DNA from 2 places in the Paenibacillus sp. FSL R7-0312 genome. Region 1 is predicted to be linked to the other one. Evidence: riboswitches for the same ligand, from Rfam matches in the RefSeq annotation. Region 1 holds a riboswitch; the other holds the start of a gene.
What was found. Region 1 has a riboswitch for glycine ahead of MKX70_RS06480 (amino acid permease). Riboswitches for the same ligand answer to the same signal wherever they lie in the genome.
Positions count from the first base shown of each region.

Region 1 (3,256 bases):
TTATACTTGATATGACATACGAGCACAACACCCCACACCCAGATGAAACAAATGGCGCTGATCGTTGTAACGATGCCGAACGCTTGGCCTGGAATAATCTTGCTGAGCAGCGCCCCGGCCGATATTACAAATGTAGAAATAAATAATGAGTTCGCGGGCACATGATTTCGGTTCAGCTTGCCGAGCTGCGGGGATGCCTGATCTCTTCGACTCAGATTATACAGAATCCGGCTGGTCGAGAACATCCCGCTGTTGCAGGCGGAAGCCGCTGAGGTTAAGACGACGAAATTGATAATGCCCGCAGCAACTGGAATCCCGACTAGACTGAAGGTTCGCACAAAAGGACTTTCAGCCGCACTGAGCTGGGTCCACGGGTTAATGCACAGCAGCACGAAGAGCGCGCCCACATAGAAGAAGAGAATCCGCAGAGGAATCTTGTTAATCGCCGAGGGGATATTTTTCTCCGGATCCGCTGTTTCTGCGGCTGATACACCCACAAGCTCCACACCGACATAAGCGAACACAACCATCTGGAAGGAAAATAAGAAGCCCTTAACACCGTTCGGGAACACGCCCCCGTGCTCCCAGAGATTGCGAACGCTCACCGATCCTGCATCCGTCTTGAACCCGATGACCAGCAGAATGATTCCCAGGCCGATTAAGGCAAGAATCGTGACGACTTTGATTAGGGCAAACCAGAATTCGAGTTCGCCGAAGCTTTTGACCGTTAGCAGATTGAGTCCTAACAGAATAATCAGGCAGATGACTGCCGGTACCCACTGCGGGATATCGAACCAGTACTGCACATAGACGCCCACCGCAATCACATCCGCCATCGCCGTCATAATCCAGCAGAACCAGTAGGTCCAGCCCGTAATGAATGCCGCGCGCGGCCCCAAGTAATCCTCAGCAATGTCTGTAAAAGATTGATACCCCGCCTTCGAGAGCAGCAGCTCTCCCAGCGCCCGCATCACAAAAAACACGGCAATCCCCACGAGTAAATACGTGATCATAATGGACGGGCCGGCCTGCTGAATCGCTCTGCCCGATCCCAGGAATAACCCTGTGCCAATCGTGCCGCCGATAGCGATCAGCTGTACATGCCGGTTCGCCAAATCTCTCTTTAATTCTGTCTGTGCCATTGCCTTTTTCCCCCTTAATGTGTACAACGCTATGCTGCCAAATAACATAAAAAAGAGATTGGATGTCATCCAATCTCCCGGTTCATAAGAATATCAAAATAAGCTACCTGCGCTGCTGACCGTAAAGAATCAGCATAACAAATACAAATTCCGTACTCTTCTGTCCTTTTGCCTGAGATTGTGAACCCTTCGGCGCTGCGGTCTCCCGCAGTCTCTCCAGAAGCTGCTCCTGCTATAGTGTGATCCATAGCAATCATAGCCCGTGTGATGTATTAAATTGGTGAAGCGTTAATGCATTCTGATATTCTAACATATTACTCGGCATGTGAGAGATATTCTGTGAAAAAAGTCGCAATGTTCAAGAGTTCAACATGAGGTAACTTTTGAATAAACGGGGTCATCTGCAAGAGAGAATTCGTATCTGCTCCTCTACTATAATAAATTCATCCAGATTATGTAGAGCGAGGTTAGAACCAATGGCAAATCCTTCAACCGTAAAAGCTTTGACCAAGCAGCCCCTTTCACAGCAGCAGGGCAGCTTTGGCCGTTTGCTGCGGAACATTGTGAAATACCGGGTGCTGCTGCTCATGCTGCTGCCAACCGCAATTATTTTTTTCATCAACTGTTACATCCCGATGTTCGGATTATTCATTGCTTTCAAGAATATCAACTATGTTGACGGCATTATGGGCAGTCCATGGGCGGGACTCGACAACTTCCGGTTCCTCTTCGCCACATCCGATGCCCTGCGCGTGACCATTAACACCATCGGCTACAACGTTGTCTTCATTATCTCAGGGCTCATCCTCTCTGTATCCCTGGCCATTGCGATCAACGAGGTTCGCAGCAAGCTGGCCTCCCGTTTCTTCCAGACTGTTATGATTATGCCGAATTTCTTGTCCATGGTTGTCGTCAGCTTCATAGTCTACGCCTTCCTGCACCCGGAGTACGGCTTCCTGGTCAAGCATATTCTGCCCTTGTTCGGCCATTCCTCAGTCAATGCTTATATGCATCCCAATGCATGGCCCTATATTCTGTGGCTCACCAAGATGTGGCACTCGATCGGCATCGGCAGTGTCATCTATCTGGCCGCGATCACCGGCATCAGCGAGGAGCTGTATGAAGCTGCGGTGGTGGACGGCGCCAGCAAGTGGCAGCAGATCACCCGAATTACGCTGCCGCTCCTTACGCCTATCATGGTCATTCTCACCATTCTCAACATGGGCGGTATTTTCCGCTCCGACTTCGGGCTGTTCTACCACGTTACGCTGGACTCCGGTGCGCTGCGCTCCACTACGGATGTCATCGACACCTATGTATACAGGGGGTTAATTCAGCTCAATGATCTGGGTATGTCCTCTGCGGCGAACTTTTATCAATCCGTCATCGGCTTCTTCCTTGTTATCGGGGCGAACAGTCTGGCCCGCAAGCTGAACCGCGATACGGCACTTTTCTAGAACGGAGGATCTTAATGACTACTGCAACCCGAACCCGCGCCTATCCCAAAGGCTCCAAGAGCGCCCAGATTGTGCTGAACATCTTCTTCACTGCCTTCAGTCTGGCCTGCATCCTGCCTATTCTGCTCATTGTCGCCATTTCCTTAACCAACGAGAAAACGTTAACGCTGCAGGGGTATAAATTCTGGCCCGAGAAGATTGACCTGACCGCTTACCAATATCTGTTCAACCATTCGCAGACGCTGGTCAAAGCTTATGGAATCAGCTTGACCGTTACGCTTACCGGAACCCTTCTGGCAGTACTATTGATTGCTCTGTACGCGTACCCCCTCTACCGGAAGGACTTTCCCTTTAAAAAGGCTTTTAGTTTCTACCTGCTGATCACTATGCTGTTCTCGGGAGGGCTTGTCCCTTTCTACCTGCTGTACGTTAATTATTTGGATCTGAAGGACTCGCTGATTGCACTGATCCTGCCCGGCCTCTCCAACGCATTCTATATTTTCATTGCCCGCACCTTCTTCCAGCAGACGGTTCCCGAAGAGATGATAGAATCCGGCAAATTGGACGGGGCTTCGGAATGGCGGATTTTCTTCCAGCTGGTGCTTCCGATCTCGCTGCCTGTTCTTGCCACCGTTGGTCTGTTCACTACACTGACGT
Region 1 is NZ_JBBORE010000001.1:1,495,823-1,499,078, reverse strand. It holds gene MKX70_RS06480 (amino acid permease) at 1-1,142, opposite strand, end outside; glycine riboswitch at 1,293-1,372, opposite strand; gene MKX70_RS06475 (ABC transporter permease) at 1,619-2,599, shown strand; gene MKX70_RS06470 (carbohydrate ABC transporter permease) at 2,614-3,256, shown strand, end outside.

Region 2 (3,256 bases), 480 kb from region 1:
TGGTGGCGCCTGCGGCAAGCACGGCTGCTTCGGAGAAGGCTGTTGCACCATCGTACATGCTTGCATTAGCGACCTTCATGCCGGTCAACTCACAGATATAGGACTGGAATTCGAAGATTGCCTGAAGCTCGCCCTGGCTGATTTCCGGCTGATAGGGGGTGTAGGCGGTATAGAATTCTGAACGGGAAATAATATGGTTAATGACAACAGGAATGTGGTGGTCATAGAGTCCGGCGCCAAGGAAGCTGGCATGGGTATCAAAGTCGGCATTCTTGTCAGCCAGACCCTTCATATGGCGCAGCAGCGCATATTCGTCCAGCGGGCCGGACATTGGCATCGTTCCCTGGTAGCGGACAGATTGAGGGATATCAGCGAATAGTTCATCGATGGACTGAATCCCTACAGTTTCCATCATCTCTGCGCGGTCTTGCTCCGTCATAGGCAGATAGCGGTGCTTCATTACGGCTTCACTCCTTGGATCTTTTTGTAGAACGGGGCTCTGATCACGGCAGCCTTCAGCTGCTTGCCGCGAATCTCCACATACACCTCTGTGCCGATCTCAGTATAGGCAGCATCCAGCAGGGCAAGTCCAAGATTCCGCTTCAGCGTCGGGGATTGGGTACCGGTTGTGACTTCACCGATCTTCACACCGTCTGCATATACGGGATAATGGGAGCGGGGAATCCCGCGGTCGATCATTTCAAGCCCCACAAGGCGGCGCGGGAGGCCGGCTTCCTTCTGCTTCAGCAAGGCATCGCGGCCGATGAAACCGGCTTTGTCCAGCTTCACGAAGAACTGGACACCCGCTTCGAGCGGCGTAATATCCGCCGAGAGCTCCTGGCCGTACAGCGGCAGCTTGGCTTCGAAGCGGAGCGTGTCGCGTGCGCCGAGTCCGGCAGGGGTCAGGCCATGCGGCGCGCCTGCGGCCAGCAGACCATTCCAGAGTGCAGCCGCTGTGTGGACGGGGGCGTACAGCTCAAAGCCGTCCTCACCGGTATAGCCGGTGCGGGAGAGCAGTACAGAAACGCCGCAGACCTCGGCGTGTTCGATGAAGTGGAAGGGCTTCAGCTCTGCAAGCGGGGCAGAGGTAACTTCGGCCAGAATCATCTCAGCCAGCGGACCCTGCAGAGCGAGCAGCAGCGTCTCATCAGAGACATTCTTCAGGCTGACACCGCTGAATTCAGCGGTGAGATGCTCCTCCAGCCACTGGAAGTCCTTGTCGATATTGGAGGCATTGACGACCAGCATGTAGCGCTCATGGCCCAGGCGGTACACCAGCAGATCATCTACTACGCCGCCATTCGGATAGAGCATCAGGGTATACTGCGCTGCGCCGTCTGCTAGGCGGCTGACATCATTGGTGGTCATCTGCTGCAGGAAGGCTTCAGCGCCGCTGCCGTCAACCATGAATTCACCCATATGCGATACATCAAACAGTCCGGCCTGCTGGCGGACTGCTTCATGTTCCTTAACGATGCCAGTAAACTGCACCGGCAGCTCCCAGCCGCCGAAATCAATGCATCTGGACTCCGCATAAGCGGCATAGAGATCATAAAAAGGCGTTCTTCTCAAAGACTCCATCGTGTCACCCCTTAGTCTGTTTACATGTAAGCAGAAACGGTAATGCCGCCTTATAAGCGCAGTATCTGTTTCAGCTAAAAATATAAAAAAGGACAGGCGAAAGCCATTATGCACTAACGCATAAATTGACTTTCGCTCTGTCCTTTGTACCTGAGAGTTACCCTGCTATCCTGCCCGCAGGTTTCCCCGTTGGTGATCCGTTTCCTGTTGTCCAGGCTGTGGATGCTCTCCAGAGATGCGTCCGGCAAAGGTCCTTTTGCCTGAGAGATTCACCCATCCCGGGCTTACTCCTTCGGCGCTGCCCCTGAGGGTCAGTCTCTCCCTATGCCATCATTCGCAAACCATATGTTTTTCTACTGACTCCATTAAACCGGGTTTACAAGCACGCTGTCAATCAAAAAACGTCAAAAAGATGACAAATTTAATTTTCCTGTCAGTTATATTGACATTAGGCAAGGTGATAACTTAGGCTATAACTAAATTTAGAACTCCAAATGTGGAAAAGAGGCGGCTTTGAAATGAGTGAAGTGCTTAACAACCTGCTATACAGCGAAGAGCATGAATGGGCACAGCAGGGTGAAGGACGCGTAGTACGTGTGGGAATTACGGATCATGCGCAGCATTTATTGGGCGACATCGTGTTTGTTGAGTTTCCTGAAGTCGGCGCAGCCATTTCCGCGGGCGATAGCGTAGGCAGTATCGAGTCTGTCAAGACGGTGTCGGAGCTGTACTCGCCGGTATCCGGCAAGGTAACCAAGATCAACGACGCACTCGAATCCAGCCCGGAGCTGATCAATGATCAGCCATACGGCGGCGGTTGGATTTTTGAGCTGGAGCTTGATGGTGAGTTCGCGGATGCAGTATCGGGCCTGCTGGATGCGGCTGGTTATAAGGAATTGGTTGGGGAATAGTTTTTACGCACAGATGAACATGGCAGGCTTCTCTTATTACATTAGATGTCACTAATGTGAGAGGTCTGTCTTTTTTCGTTTCTGTATCACTCCGGAAAGCTAAGCAGCCCCGGATAAATACTTGGCGCCAAGTGCCAAAGGGCGGGCAGCAGAGCCAGACCGGCAACGGCAAAGATAAGGCACAGCAATAGGAACCGGTATCTTTTTCTGGGACGGGTATTGGGTTTAAGTACGAAGTAATACACACCGGCCGAATAAAACGGGAAAAGCACCACGGCAGACATGCCCATACAGACCAGAAAGGTGGATTCCCCGGCGGAGGAAGGGATCATGGCTTCCGGGTTATAGACCGGATTGATCTGCAGAAAGAGGATCACAAATGTCAGATAGGCGAAGAGTAAAAGAAGTGGGAAACAGCGGATGCGTCCATCCTCGGACAGCCCGTAGAGCATCCACCAGACCCCGAGCCAGGGCAGGGCAAAGGCTGCGCCGGCAATAAGGAAGTCCATGCCTATATACATCAGTTTATCGGGTGGATACACATGGGCTAGGTCGCCCCAGAAGTAATCGGAGGAGAAGAACATCATAAATACAGATAATAAACCAATGAAGAAGGTGATGATTCCCTGAGCAAAAACAATCATGATCAGTGAAACCAGCTGCCGCAGAAAATAGAGAAAATGGGTGGCATCCGGTGTCGTTCCGTTTGTAGTCTGCATAGCGTTCAATCTCCTTGTACTAGCAAATGGTTGCCGTGCCTTCTC
Region 2 is NZ_JBBORE010000001.1:1,977,963-1,981,218, forward strand. It holds gene gcvPA (aminomethyl-transferring glycine dehydrogenase subunit GcvPA) at 1-460, opposite strand, end outside; gene gcvT (glycine cleavage system aminomethyltransferase GcvT) at 460-1,581, opposite strand; glycine riboswitch at 1,717-1,816, opposite strand; glycine riboswitch at 1,820-1,915, opposite strand; gene gcvH (glycine cleavage system protein GcvH) at 2,100-2,492, shown strand; gene MKX70_RS08575 (hypothetical protein) at 2,579-3,211, opposite strand.
Region 2: it holds a riboswitch for glycine, as region 1 does, so the genes downstream of both, gcvT (glycine cleavage system aminomethyltransferase GcvT) here and MKX70_RS06480 (amino acid permease) in region 1, are expected to answer to the same signal.